DNA from 2 places in the Aeromonas sp. FDAARGOS 1415 genome. Region 2 is predicted to be linked to the other one. Evidence: riboswitches for the same ligand, from Rfam matches in the RefSeq annotation. Region 2 holds a riboswitch; the other holds the start of a gene.

Region 1 (7,111 bases), 450 kb from region 2:
GGGCGCCTTGCTGCTATCTGGCGGGTGGGTTGGAGGGCAGCGAGCTTGCCGGGACGTGTCTCCCTTCTCCCACTCTGTTGCATCGCCGGGGAGAAGGGTCGGGGATGAGGGGCTATGCCTTCGTGGTTTCGCCGGGGATCATCGCCAGCCGGGCGCTGAAGATGCCGTCTTCCAGCCGGGTCTCTATCTGCCAGCCGAGCTTCTCGCAGATGCGCTGGATGATGGTGAGGCCGCAGCCGTAACCGAGGATCTGATCCGGCGCTGCCGCCGTGGGATTGCTGATGGTAAGCACCTGCTCGTGCAGGGTGATCTCGATGTGCCCCTCGGCGTAGCTCAGGGCATTCTTGAGCAGGTTGCCGAGCGCAATGGCGAGCAGGGAGAGGGGCGCTTGTACCTCGCTCTCCTCGTCCAGGTGCAGGCGGATATCCAGCGTCTCCCGTTGCAACAGGGGAGCGAGGCGGGTCAGCTCCCGGCGAATGAGCGGCGCCACCTGTTGGGGTGGGCGCTCCACGGCCTCCTTGCGGCCCAGCAGCAGGAAGGTCTCGGTGAGCAGGGCCATCTCGTCGGCGGCAGCGCGGATGCGGGCCACGGCACGGGTCGCCGGGGCGGGCAGATCCGTCACCTTGCCGAGCAGGGCGGCGGATCCCTGGATCACCATGTTGGGGGTGCGCAGCTCGTGGCTGGCGAAGCGGCTGAACTCCTGTTCGCGGGCAAACACGGCGGCTACCTCGCGCTTGCCCGCCAGCAGCGCCTGCTCTATCTCTCGCAGCTCCTGCCAGGGGGCATCGGGCACGAAATCGCCCTGATCCGGGGTGAGATGAGCGACCCGCTGGCGCAGCCGCTCCAGGGGCCCCGTGATGTGGCGCACCAGCCAGATACCGAAGGCGAGGCTCCCCAGCAGCAGGGCCAGGCCGATGAGACGGGTGACCAGGTGCAACCTGTCTTCGTAGGGGTCCAGATAGTCGTCGGCGTCGTCGTTGAACACCAGGTAGAGCAGCCCCTGGCCGGACGGATGGTGCCGCACCAGGAAGTGTTTGTCCTCGCGGCCGAGCTGATGTTCGAAGAAGCCGGGGTTGCGGTAAGCCTTGAGCCAGGCCGGCAGGCGGCCCGCCTCGGTCCAGTAGCTGGAAAACTGGCGCGGGCTGGGGGCGGGAGCCAGCTCGCCCAGGCGCAGCCAGTCATCGCCGTAGCGGGTCGCCTCGGCTTCCAGCCAGTGGCGCAGGCTCAGCTCCTCCATCTTGTCCTCGGCCACCACCATCAGCAGGCTCAGCAGCATCAGCAGCAGCAGGCCGGCGCCCCCCAGCGCCAGGATCAGCCGCCGGCGCAGGCTCGGCAGCGGCGGGCCAGGGGGCATAGGGGCACTCATGGTTTCACCAGCCGGTAGCCCTGGCCGTGCAGGGTCTCCAGCATGGGGGTGGGGAAGGGTTTGTCGAGGGCGCTGCGCAGGGCGTAGATGTGGCTGCGCAGGGCGTCGGAGTCCGGTTCCTCGTCCCCCCAGACGGTGTCGAGCACCTCCTGGCGCGTCACCAGCTGGGGGGCGCGTTTCACCAGCAGGGTGAGGATCCGGAACGGGATCTTGCCGAGCTTGAGCTCCACTCCGGCGCGGGTGGCGCGGCTCTCGGCGGTGTCTACCGTCAGATCGCCGAAGCTGAGGGCGCCCATGTCACCCCGGGGGCCGCGCAGGGCAAGGGCCTGCAACCTCACCTCCAGCTCCTCCATGGCGAATGGCTTGACCAGGTAGTCGTCGCCCCCGGCCTTGAAGCCTGCGAGCTTGTCTTCCAGGCTGTCGCGGGCGGTGAGGAAGATCACCGGTGTCGAGATGCCGTCTGCCCGCAGCCGCTCCACGGTGCTAAGCCCGTCGAGGCGGGGCATCATGACGTCCATGATGATGACGTCGAAGCGCTCCTCGGCCAGCCGCTGCAGGGCGGCCTGGCCGTGGTAGGCGCAGTCCGCCCTGTGCCCGGCCAGCTCCAGATAATCCATGATGGTTTCCGCCACCTGGGGATTGTCTTCCACCACCAGTATTTTCATGCTCTGATCTCCTGGTTCTGGCCGGGATTTCACGGCCATTTCACTCCGGATGCGTCATCCTGTGTGCCAGTGTAACCCCGAGGATCCCCGATGAAGAAGTTTCTCTGCACCCTCTGGCTATTGATTTCATTACCTTTTGGTCTGGTGCAGGCGGCCGAGTTCAAGCTCACCGGCCGCACCAGCTGGCAGCTGGGCCAGCTGATGGTCAACGGCATGCCCTTCGTGCTCGATGAGCAGACCCGCTTCAAGGAGGGTCTCGGCGAGGACGATCTCGGCGGCACCTGGGTCGAGCTGGAGGGGGTCGTGCAGGAGACGGCGGCGGGGCCGTCACGGCTGATCCGCGAGGTGGAGCCCCTGGAGGAGGCGGACGAGATGGAGCTGGAGGGGCCGGTAGCGCAGGGGCGGATCTGGGGCTACACCACCTCGGACGACAGCCTGGCACCGTTCGAGGGGCGCTGGCTGGAGCTGGAGTGCAGATTCGACGGCATGCGCCTGAGCCAGTGCCGGGAGGAGGACTGAGGCGCGCCACGAGGGGAAAAATCGCGCATCCCGGCCCATAGTTAAACCTCATCGTGCTGACCCCGGGCCACCCTGTCATGACCAGAACCGCATTGTGTTTGCTGCTGTTGCCCTTCTGCACCCTCGCCGACGACACCGAGCTCTGGCTGGTGGAGCTGGAACACAACGACGGGGTTCGCCTGCAATTCCAGGGGGCTGAGCTCGAGCTCGGCAGTGCCGAACTGCACGGCGTGGCAGGCGATGACGCTCTCAGGCCCGGCATGCGCCTCGCCATCCAGAGCCGCTATGGCGTGGCCGAGACGATCCGTGTACTCCACGCGGCGCCGGATCCGGTGCAGGAGGGCCACTGGCGGCGGGCGGAGGATCGGCTGCTCGCCAGCTCGGGCCAGGCATTGCTGCTACAGGATCTCGGCGTGCTGGTGTTTGATGCCGAGACCCGCTGGCTGAACGGCTCCGCTGCCGATCTGCAACCGGGGCGCCGCCTGGTGCTGAGCCGGGATGAGGAGGGGCGTCTCACCGAGATCCTCATACCCAACCCGGAAGATGAATAAATAGCGCCACGGAGTGGCGCTATTTTTGTCTCTTATTGGAAGTGTATGTGCTCGAGAGGTATCTGGATGGCGTTCCAGGAGGTGGCACAGGGTGTTGGGCTCGGATAGGTGAACTCGAAGAGTTTTTGCTTGTCCTTGTTTATGCCCTGAATGACGACCTTGCTCCGGTTGTCGGCAGCAGCATAGTTGATGAGAAAATCACCTTGAGTCGCCAGTTTATCTTCATAGATGCTGGAACAGATGTCTGAATAGATACCATCGTCGAAACTCCAGGTTACCTGAGCAGTCCTGTTGAGGTTGTCTATATCAAAGATCGCGGTTTGGCTGCTGGCAAGATCTATACCGGCCGGTGTGCCGGCAGGGTTATTGAAACTTCTTAGCCCATTGTTGAACAACATCAGCTTGCCATCTTTGGTCATGGAGACGGCGTGCTGTCCTATCGGGGTCTGTCCGGAGGAGAGCGAAAGAGCCAGTTTCTGCAGGGAAGGGTAGGAGTACCAGTGCTTGGTCTCATCTCCTAGTAGCCAGATCAGTTTGCCGGTGTTGTAGTCCAGCTTCACGACAAAATTTTCCCGGCTGGAGATCACCAGGGTGTCATCAGTTGGATCATATGTGGCTGCATTCATGTGGAACCAGTCCACGCCATCTCTTACAAAGTTGCTGGGGTCATCTCCCTCTTGCACCATATATTCAGAAAATATTTTCCCGAGGTCCCACTCTTTAATCACATTGCCAGAACCATCTATCTCACTTAAAAAAGACTCTATTTTTAACGTGCCGTTAGTTGTACCATCGAGCTCAATCAATATACCTTGTTTGCCAAGATCTATATTGTGATGAAAATAAGCGTCGCTACCCATTGTTGTACCATTGATATGCAAAGTGCCAGACTTTCCATATAGAGATAAAATCTCAATTCTGGTGGCTGCATTCTTAATGTTGCCTGTCCAGAATGCATTGTTTATAAAGGCAGATGAACTTGATACTCTCTTAATGTCGGCATCCCAACGAACTTCTCCATCGACATCCATGATGATGGGGGATTTGAGAGCCCCCTTTAGATAAAAATAACTGTAACTCGGTGTGGCGGTTGGCTTGATACTGATACTAACGTTGTCATAAATGCCAGCACTATCAACATAGGTAGCCGTGGGGATCACTTTCTGAAATGAGTAGATGCTGTCATCGATGTACTTAATGTCTATCGTGAGCTCATTCAGATAGCCGCTGTAGAGACCGAATATCGGGAGCTGTAAGCTGTTATTGACGCTGTCGTATAGTCCATTGCTGGACAGGTAGCTCCAATCATATGTAACAGATACGGGCTTGGCAAAGTTGCCGTCTTTTGTTTTGATGTTGAAGGATATGTTTTTTATCTTTTCTGTATCAAGCCCAGTCATCTTCAAGGCTGAGATAAATACTGATGTATGTGGGTCGTCTTCAAAAACCTGCGTCGTAGGGTCATAAGCGAATTGTTCAGCCAGAGTCCTGCTGTCATTGCTACTATCGCATCCATATAACCCGAAGCAGGTCATGCCAAGAAATAGTGCCTCTTTATGATTCATAATAAACATCATCCCTATGTTAATGAACAAGATTCATTATAGTGAGAAAATCATGGTTGAGTTAAAAGATAGGCCGTATATACTGGCGCCATCTTGTCGGAGTGCTGACCGTCGAACGACGCTAAGCTGAGACCGTTAATTCGGGATCCGTGGAACCTGATCAGGTTAAGACCTGCGAAGGGAAACAAGGGTAACTTGCGGGTTACCGCACCGGGGAAGGAGCACCTTCCCGCCAGCCAGGGGCAGACCGCCTCTGACTGGCACAGGGGGGGAGGCTGTCCCATCCGGTTGTCCATAGGGCGCCGGGTTTCCAGACTAGGGAAACACCGGGACGGCAGAGCTGGGAAGATCCATGCCCGACTCACTCCCCCGAGCACATCCCGCCGCAAGTTCATCTTCTCCTCGAACTCCAGACAAGCAAACACCCATAACTTCAACCAGTTAATGTGAGTTTTGCTATGTCTACCAATGTTTCTGATACCACCAAATCCAGCCGCCGCGAGCAGCGCTCCAGCGCGCAGACCTTTATCGACAACCTCAAGGGGATGGCTCACCCCAACTCCCGCCGCATCTTTATCGAAGGTTCTCGCCCCGACATCCGGGTGCCTTTGCGGGAGATCCAGCTGGCCGACACCTTCGTCGGCGGCACCAAGGAAGCCCCCCAGTTCGAACCCAACGAGCCGGTGCCGGTCTACGACACCTCGGGCCCCTACGGGGAAGAGGCTGCCCCCATCGATGTGCGCCGCGGCCTGCCGCGCCTGCGCGAGGAGTGGGTGCTGGAGCGCGCTGACACCGAGGCGCTGGAGGGCTTGAGCTCCACCTTCACCCAGGAGCGCCTGGCCGACGAGGGGCTGGATCACCTGCGCTTCGAACACCTGCCGAGCGCTCGCCGCGCCAAGCCGGGCCGCCGGGTCACCCAGCTGCACTACGCCCGCGCCGGTATCGTCACCCCCGAGATGGAATTTATCGCCCTGCGCGAGAACATGGGCCGCGAGCGGGTGCGCTCAGAGCTCTTGCGCACCCAGCATCCGGGCCAGGGCTTTGGCGCCAGACTGCCCCAGAACATCACCCCTGAGTTCGTGCGCGATGAAGTGGCCGCCGGGCGCGCCATCATCCCCAGCAACATCAACCACCCGGAAGCGGAGCCCATGATCATCGGCCGCAACTTCCTGGTGAAGATCAACGCCAACATCGGCAACTCGGCGGTCACCTCCAGCATCGAAGAGGAAGTGGAGAAGCTGGTGTGGTCCACCCGCTGGGGCGCCGACACCGTGATGGATCTCTCCACCGGCCGCTACATCCACGAGACCCGCGAGTGGATCCTGCGCAACAGCCCGGTGCCCATCGGTACCGTGCCCATCTACCAGGCGCTGGAGAAGACCAACGGTATCGCCGAAGACCTCACCTGGGAGCTGTTCCGCGACACCCTGCTGGAGCAGGCCGAGCAGGGGGTGGACTACTTCACCATCCACGCCGGCGTGCTGCTGCGCTTCGTGCCCATGACCGCCAAGCGCCTCACCGGCATCGTCTCCCGCGGCGGCAGCATCATGGCCAAGTGGTGCCTGTCCCACCACAAGGAGAACTTCCTCTACGAACACTTCCGCGAGATCTGCGAGATCTGCGCCGCCTACGACGTGAGCTTGTCGCTCGGTGACGGCCTGCGTCCGGGCTCCGTCTATGACGCCAACGACGAGGCCCAGTTCGCCGAGCTGCGCACCCTGGGCGAGCTCACCAGGATCGCCTGGGAATACGACGTGCAGGTGATGATCGAGGGCCCCGGCCACGTGCCCATGCACATGATCGAGCGCAACATGACCGAGCAGCTGGAGCACTGCCACGAGGCGCCGTTCTATACCCTGGGTCCGCTCACCACCGACATTGCGCCGGGTTACGATCACTTCACCTCCGGCATCGGTGCCGCGCTCATCGGCTGGTATGGCTGCGCCATGCTCTGCTACGTGACCCCCAAGGAGCACCTGGGCCTGCCCAACAAGGAAGACGTGAAGCAGGGCCTCATCACCTACAAGATCGCCGCCCACGCCGCGGATCTGGCCAAGGGCCACCCGGGCGCCCAGATCCGCGACAACGCCATGTCCAAGGCGCGCTTCGAATTCCGCTGGGAGGATCAGTTCAACCTGGCGCTGGATCCCGACACCGCCCGCGCCTACCACGACGAGACCCTGCCCCAGGAGTCCGGCAAGGTGGCCCACTTCTGCTCCATGTGCGGGCCCAAGTTCTGCTCCATGAAGATCACCCAGGACGTGCGCGACTACGCCGCCAAGCTGGAAGCCGTAGAGATCAAGCTGGTGGGTATGGATGGCCAGCAGGAGCGGGTCGTGGCCGAGGTGGAGAGCGGCATGGCCCGCATGGCCGAGACCTTCAAGGAGACCGGCGGCGAGATCTACCACCAGGCGGCGACCCTGAAGCAGGCCGCAGGGGAGGAGG
Region 2 (7,111 bases):
GTAGCGCAGCAACCCGGCGTGAGCGCTGCTTTGCAGGATCTCGGGCTTGCCCTGCAAGGCGATGCATCCCTCGTCGATGAAGAGTACCTGGTCAGCGATAAGCTGGGCGTCTTCCGGGTTATGGGACACCATCAGCACTGTAATGCCTTGTTCGCAGGCGAGGCGGGCGACTTCTGCCAGCATTTCCCTGCGCAGGGCCGGATCCAGGGCCGAGAAGGGCTCGTCCAGCAACAGCAGCGGCTTGCCCCGCACCAGGGCGCGGGCCAGGCCCACCCGCTGTTGCTGGCCACCGGAGAGCTGATCCGGCAGGCGCATCAGCATGGCGCCAAGGCCCACCCGCTCGGCCGCCTCGTTGACCTGATTCCGCTGGGCGGCGTTGAGACGCAGCCCGGGGTGCAGGCCGATGGCGATGTTGTCGAACACCGACAAATGCAGGAAGAGGTTGTGATCCTGGAACAGGGTGGTGACCGGCCGTTCGGCCGGGCCCAGCGGTATCAGATCCTGACCGTCGAAGGTGAGGGTACCGGACTCCACCGGCACGAAGCCGGCGATCATGCCGAGCAGGGTCGACTTGCCGGCGCCGCTCGGACCGATCAGGGCGGTGATCTCCCCCCTGGCCAGGGTGGCGGTGAAGTCGACACGCCAGTCGGGGTAGCTGGTGACCAGTCTGTCGATGTTCAACATCTTTTGTTCTCCGGGGAGTTGTGTGAGCGGCCAGCAGGGCTGTGTCGGGACCCTTGCAAGGTGCCGCGGATTTCAAGGTTCGGCATGCTTCCCTCCAAGCCCCCGCTCGACCAGCCAGAACAGGGAGAAACAGAGCGTGAGCAGCAGCAGGGCAGTGGCGGCCGCCTCGGTCAGGCGGTAGCTGCCGAGCTGCTGATAGAGCAGCCAGGGCAGGGTGGTGAGGGTCTGGCTGCCGAACATGGCGATGGCGCCGAGATCACCCAGCGACAGGATCATGGAGAGGGCCATCGCCAGGGCCAGCGGGCGGCGCAGCAGGGGCCACTCTACCAGCCGCAGGCGATGCAGGCCGCGTACCCCCAGACTGTCCGCCAGCCGATCATACTGACGCACCACCAGCTGCATGGGGGCGTTGAGGGTGCGCAGCACATAGGGCAGTGCCATCAGGGCGTTGACCAGTACCACCAGCCAGGGGCCCAGGGAGAAGACATCGGTGAAGGGCATGAACATGATGAAAAGCCCGGTGGAGAGCACCACCGCCGGTATCATCAGGATCATGGAGCCGCTGGCTTCCCACAGGGCGGCGGCGCGCCGCTTGCGATCCCGCACCCTGAGGTGGCGGCTGGTGAGCAGCAGGGCGGCGCCGAGCAGGGTGGCCAGGGAGCCGGCCGCCAGCGCAATGGCCAGCGACTGGCCTCCCGCCTGCCACAGCCGGTTCGACGTCAGCGCTGGCAACAGGCCGGGGTTGAACCCGGCGACGACGATGGCCAGCAGCGGCGGCAGGAAGATGGCGAGCCCCAGGGTCAGGGCCAGCCCATCCACCAGGGCCGTGCCCCTCTGGTGACGATCCGGGCGCAAGCAGGGGCGACGGCTCTCGATCCGGCTGGCCGGCGTGGTCTGCAACTTGTGCTGCAACAGGAGCAGGGCCAGGGTCAGCAGCAGCTGCACCAGGGCGAGCCCGCCGGCGGTGGCGAGATCGAAGTCAAAGCGCAGCGCCTGATAGACCGCCACCTCCAGGGTGGTGGACTTTGGGCCACCGCCGAGCGCCAGCACTGTGGTGAAGCTGGTGAAGCAGAGCATGAAGATGAGGCTGGCGAGCCCCGGCAGCATGCCCCGGATGATGGGCCACTCCAGCAGCCGGAAGATGTGGGAGGATCGCATGCCGAGCTGGCTGGCGAGGCGCCAGGAGGACTCGGGAATGCTCTCTATGCTCTGCAGGATGAGGCGTGCGGCGAGCGGCATGTTGAAGAAAACGTGGGCCAGCAGGATGCCGAACAGGCCGTAGAGGTAGTTGCCGGGATCCACGCCCAGACCGCGCAGCAGTTGCGGCAGCCAGCCCTGACGGCCGTGCACTGCCACCATGCCGAAGATGGCGATGATGACGGGCAGCACCAGGGAGAGGCCGAACAGCTTGAGCAGCAGGCGGCGGCCGGTGAAACGGCGCCGAGCCAGGGCCCTGGCCACCGGAATGGCTAACCCCAGGCTCAGCAGGGTGGAGAGCAGGGCCTGCCAGAGGCTGAAGCCCAGCACGTGGCGCAGATAGGGATCGGCCATCAGGGTGCGGGGGGACAGGGTACCGGCCTGCCACAGCAGGGCCGCCAGCGGCCCCAGGGACAACAGCAGGATGATCAGGGTGGCTGCGCTGCCCGGCAGCCACCAGAGGGGTCGAGACTGTGGTTTCACGAAGTGATGGCTCACTGGGTGACGGCTTGCAGCCACTCCCGGATCCAGCCCTTGCGGTTGGCGGCCACCTCATCGGCGCTGAAGGCCAGCGGCTTGGTGACGGTGATCATCTGCTCGAAGCCCTTGGGCAGCGGGGTGTCCGTCACCGGATACATCCAGTTGCCGGCAGGTATCTCCTGCTGGAAGGCGGGGCTTAGCATGAATTGCAGGAACTGGTCGGCCAGCTTGCCCTGCTTGGCGCTCTTGAGCTTGGCGGCCACCTCCACCTGGCGGTAGTGACCCTCCTCGAACGCGGCCGCCCGATACTGGGGTTTGTTCTCGGCGATCAGGTGATAGGCAGGGGAGGTGGTGTAGGAGAGCACCATGTCTGCCTCGCCGTCGAGGAACATGCCGTAGGCTTCTGACCAGCCCTTGGTGACGGTGACCGTCTTCTTGGCAAGCTGTGCCCAGGCGGTGGGGGCCTGGTCACCGTAGACGGATTTCATCCACAGCATCAGCCCCTGTCCCGGGGTGGAGGTGCGGGGATCCTGATAGATCACCTTGAGATCGGTGCGTTCGACCAGCTCTTTCAGACTCTTGGGGGGCTGCTTGAGCTTGCCGCTGTCGTAGACGAAGGCGAAATAGCCGTAGTCATAGGGCACGAAGGTGTCATCCTGCCAGCCACCCGGCACCTTGAGGGCGTCGAGCCCGGTCTGATGGGGGGCGAACAGCCCGCTCTGCTTGGCCTCGCTGACCAGGGCGTCATCCAGCCCCAGCACCATGTCGGCCTTGCTGTGCTGGCCTTCCAGCCGCAGCCGGTTGAGGATGGCCACGCCATCTTCCAGCGCCACCAGATCCAGGGTGCAGCCGCACTCCTTCTCGAAGGCCTGCTTGATCTTGGGGCCCGGGCCCCATTCGGCGGCGAAGGAGCTGTAGGTGTAGACGGTGAGGGTATCGGCGGCAAATGCCTGGGCCGAGAGCAGGCCGGTGGCGAGCAGCAGCAGGGTCTTCATCAATGGCACTCCTGTGGGTCCTGAGGTGCCATGGGCAGCGGGCTGCTCATCAATGGCACGTCTCGTGTGGTGAGGGCCAGCGGATGAGGGCGCAAAAACGCGCGTCATGCCTCAAATTCCTCCGCCAGCATTATCTGGATCAGGTTCACGGGTATAATCTCAGCGGTAAACCGCACCCCGTTTGAGCAACGCATCGCATTGTATGGGCGTTCCCAGGGGGAGGCCAGCACTATGTTTCACGGGCCGCATCGTGCGAGCCACCACCCAGGAGGATGCCCCAAGTGATCACCAGCACCAAGGAAAGACGAGCCTTCCAGCGCATGGTCATCAATGCCCCCGTCACCCTGTTCCAGCATGATCTGGTGCTGGAGGGGATCTGTCGGGATCTCAGCGCCAACGGCATGGGCGTCGAGGTGAACGAACATGGCTTCGATCCGGATCAACCCGTCCGGGTGAGCCTGGCCACCAGCAGCAACCTCCTGCCTCCCTTCGAGGCCCAGGCTCGCATCGTGCGGGTGCTGGAGGAAGAGCACGGGCTTCTGCTGGCGCTGGAGTTCCAGTCTCTGGCCTGACGGGTACCCTCACCCCTTCTCACCCCCCTTATCTTATCGGTCGGCCTAAGCTGGCCGCTCTGCTCGCCTGCCCGGTTCTTCACTGGTTGGCCAGTACCGGCTGCACGCTAAGCTGGCCGCTGTCGACCAGTACCCGGCTGGCGGGCGCGAGCTGCCCCAGGGGGAGCTGGGCAGGGCCGGTCGGTTCCATCAGGAGATAGGTTTCCCCATCCCGGCTCAGGGTCGCCGCACCCGGTGTGGCCGGCAGGGCCACCCCCAGCAGGGCATGACCAGGCACGAATACCATGGTCTGCCTGAGCTCGGGGAAGAGCTGGGCCAGCAGGGCGGCCATCAGGGTCACCTTGCTGTCGCAATCCCCCCCGTTCTGTTCCAGCACCTGGCGGGGGCTGAGAAAACCCTTGCCCGAGCGTCCCGACTGGCTGTCTAGCAGTCGATAGGGGATGGCCTGGACGAAGTCGAGGATGTACTCCACCGTCTTCTGGCGCGCCTCGGTTTCTGTGGTGCCCTGTCGCTTGAGCTGATCGGCGAGCGGTGCCAGTTCGGTCCGGCTCTCCAGGGCGATGCGCACGTGATCCTGCTTGATGGCGGAGGCGCCGTCGGGAGCGGTGAAGGGCTGGAAGTAGTGCTGCGTGAGCCACTCGGATTCCAGCTTGCCGCGCTCCCGGGTGAGCCAGCTCATGGCCTGGTTGACCTGCTCTGGCTGGCGGCTCTTGAGCTGGAGCTCCATCCCGGGGCGGGAGAGGGAGAACTGTACGCCGGGGAACTCGGCCACCCCCTGTTGCAGCAGGCGCTGCAGCACCTCTTCCTGCATGCGGGCCGGCCGGTAGGCGATGAGCGGTGGCAGTTTGCCCGCCTCCAGCCGGTAGGTGAGCTGCTGCACCTCGCCCTCCCTGTCCTGCCAGCCGACGTTAAGCTGGCCGCCGCTGCTGTGGAAATAGGTCTGCCCGGCGCTGGCCGGGAGGGTGAGCAGCAGGATCAGCAGCAAGAGGGGGCGGGTACTTGTCATCATCCTTTCCTGTGGGTGAGCCCGTGGCGGGCGGGAAATAAAACAGGGAGCCTGGGCTCCCTGTGGATTCTACTCGCTTTATCGCGTCCGGGCCTTGCCAGAACAGGCTCGGCAGCCTGGTCTCGAAGGCCCCTGGGCGGCTCTTGTGCTTGTCAGATCCAGCTCGGCTGCTTTGCCTCGAAGGCGCTGATGGCGGCCTCGTGCTGCAGGGTCAGGCCGATGGCATCCAGCCCGTTGAGCAGGCAGTAGCGGCGGAACTCGTCGATCTCGAAACCGAAGCAAAGTTCACCGGCCCGCACCTGGTTGGCCTCCAGATCCACTTCGATCTCGATGCCCGGCTGGGCGGCAACCAGCTGGAACAGGGCATCGACCTCCTCCTCCTTCAGGCGCACCGGCACCATACCGTTGTTGATGGCGTTGCCGTAGAAGATGTCGGCGAAGCTCGGGGCGATCATGGTCTTGAAGCCGTAATCCGCCAGCGCCCAGGGGGCGTGCTCGCGGCTCGAGCCGCAGCCGAAGTTCTCGCGGGCCAGCAGGATGCTGGCACCGGCGAACTGCGGCTGGTTTAGCACGAACTCGGGGTTGGGCTGCTCCCCTGCATCGTCCAGGAAGCGCCAGTCATGGAACAGGTGCTTGCCAAAGCCGGTGCGGTTCACCTTCTGCAAGAACTGCTTCGGAATGATGGCGTCGGTGTCGACGTTGGCGCTGTCGAGGGGAACGACGATCCCTTTATGTTGTTTGAATCCTGTCATCTCTCTTCCCTCTTACAGTGCGCGAATGTCGGCGAAGCGGCCGGTGACGGCGGCGGCGGCGGCCATGGCCGGGCTCACCAGATGGGTGCGGCCGGCACGGCCCTGGCGCCCTTCGAAGTTGCGGTTGCTGGTGGAGGCGCAGCGCTCCCCCGGTTGCAGCCGGTCGTTGTTCATGGCCAGGCACATGGAGCAGCCGGGCAGGCGCCACTCAAAGCCCGCTTCGATGAAGATCTTGTCCAGCCCCTCGGCCTCGGCCTGGGCCTTCACCTGTTCGGAGCCCGGCACCACCAGAGCCTGCACGCCGGCGGCGACCTTGCGGCCGCGTGCGATGGCGGCGGCGGCGCGCAGATCCTCGATGCGGCTGTTGGTGCAGGAGCCGATGAACACCTTGTCGATGGCGACGTCGGAGAGCTTCTGGCCCGGTTGCAGATCCATGTAGGCGAGGGCCTTGCGGGCGGACTGTTGCTCCACCGGATCGGCGAAGGATTCCGGTGCCGGGATGGGCTCATTGACGGCAATGACCTGACCCGGGTTGGTGCCCCAGGTCACCTGGGGGGCGATGTCGGCGGCGTCGAGCACCACTTCGGCATCAAATCTGGCATCGGCATCGCTCTTGAGGCTCTGCCAGTAGGCGATGGCCTGCTCCAGGACCTCGCCCTTGGGGGCGAACTCCTTGCCGCGGATGTAGTCGATGGTGGTCTGGTCGGGGGCGATCATGCCCGCCTTGGCGCCGAGTTCGATGGCCATGTTGCACACCGTCATGCGCCCTTCCATGGTGAGCCCTTCGATGGCCTCACCGGCGAACTCCACCACGTAGCCGGTGCCGCCGGCGTGGCCGACCCGGCCTATGATGGCGAGTACCACATCCTTGGCGCTGATACCTTCGGCCAGTTTACCGTTGACCGAAATGCGCATGGTCTTGGCGCGGCCCTGTTTCAGGGTCTGGGTCGCCATCACGTGTTCCACTTCCGAGGTGCCGATGCCGAACGCGAGCGAGCCGAAGGCGCCGTGGGTGGCTGTGTGGGAGTCACCGCAGACGATGGTGGTGCCGGGCAGGGTGATGCCTAGCTCCGGTCCCATCACGTGGACGATCCCCTGGTATTTGTGGTTGAGATCGTAGAGACGAACACCGAACTCCTTGCAGTTGGCGGCCAGCGTCTCCATCTGGATGCGGGCCATCTCGCCGGAGGCGGCGATGTCCTTGGTGGTGGTGGAGACGTTGTGATCCATGGTGGCCCAGGTCAGATCCGGGCGACGCAGCTGGCGGTTCATGGCGCGCAGGCCGTCGAACGCCTGGGGGCTGGTCACTTCATGCACCAGGTGACGGTCGATGTAGATGAGGGGCGTTTCGCCTTCCACTTCCCGCACCACGTGGGCGTCGAACACTTTCTGATAGAGGGTCTTGGACATTGCTCTCTTCCTTGT

The links. A riboswitch is a leader RNA that binds a small molecule or an ion and turns the genes downstream of it on or off. The one in region 2 is predicted to bind thiamine pyrophosphate.
Region 1: linked by a shared signal. The riboswitch ahead of thiC (phosphomethylpyrimidine synthase ThiC) and the one ahead of thiB (thiamine ABC transporter substrate binding subunit) in region 2 are both predicted to bind thiamine pyrophosphate.

What each region holds. Positions count from the first base shown of each region.
Region 1 is NZ_CP077363.1:969,413-976,523, reverse strand. It holds gene I6L45_RS04680 (HAMP domain-containing sensor histidine kinase) at 113-1,366, opposite strand; gene I6L45_RS04675 (response regulator transcription factor) at 1,363-2,031, opposite strand; gene I6L45_RS04670 (hypothetical protein) at 2,122-2,550, shown strand; gene I6L45_RS04665 (hypothetical protein) at 2,628-3,101, shown strand; gene I6L45_RS04660 (aryl-sulfate sulfotransferase) at 3,134-4,666, opposite strand; TPP riboswitch at 4,754-4,867, shown strand; gene thiC (phosphomethylpyrimidine synthase ThiC) at 5,125-7,111, shown strand, end outside.
Region 2 is NZ_CP077363.1:516,372-523,482, reverse strand. It holds gene thiQ (thiamine ABC transporter ATP-binding protein) at 1-684, opposite strand, end outside; gene thiP (thiamine/thiamine pyrophosphate ABC transporter permease) at 757-2,379, opposite strand; gene thiB (thiamine ABC transporter substrate binding subunit) at 2,376-3,356, opposite strand; TPP riboswitch at 3,456-3,546, opposite strand; gene I6L45_RS02440 (PilZ domain-containing protein) at 3,638-3,928, shown strand; gene I6L45_RS02435 (transglutaminase-like domain-containing protein) at 4,008-4,934, opposite strand; gene leuD (3-isopropylmalate dehydratase small subunit) at 5,087-5,686, opposite strand; gene leuC (3-isopropylmalate dehydratase large subunit) at 5,699-7,096, opposite strand.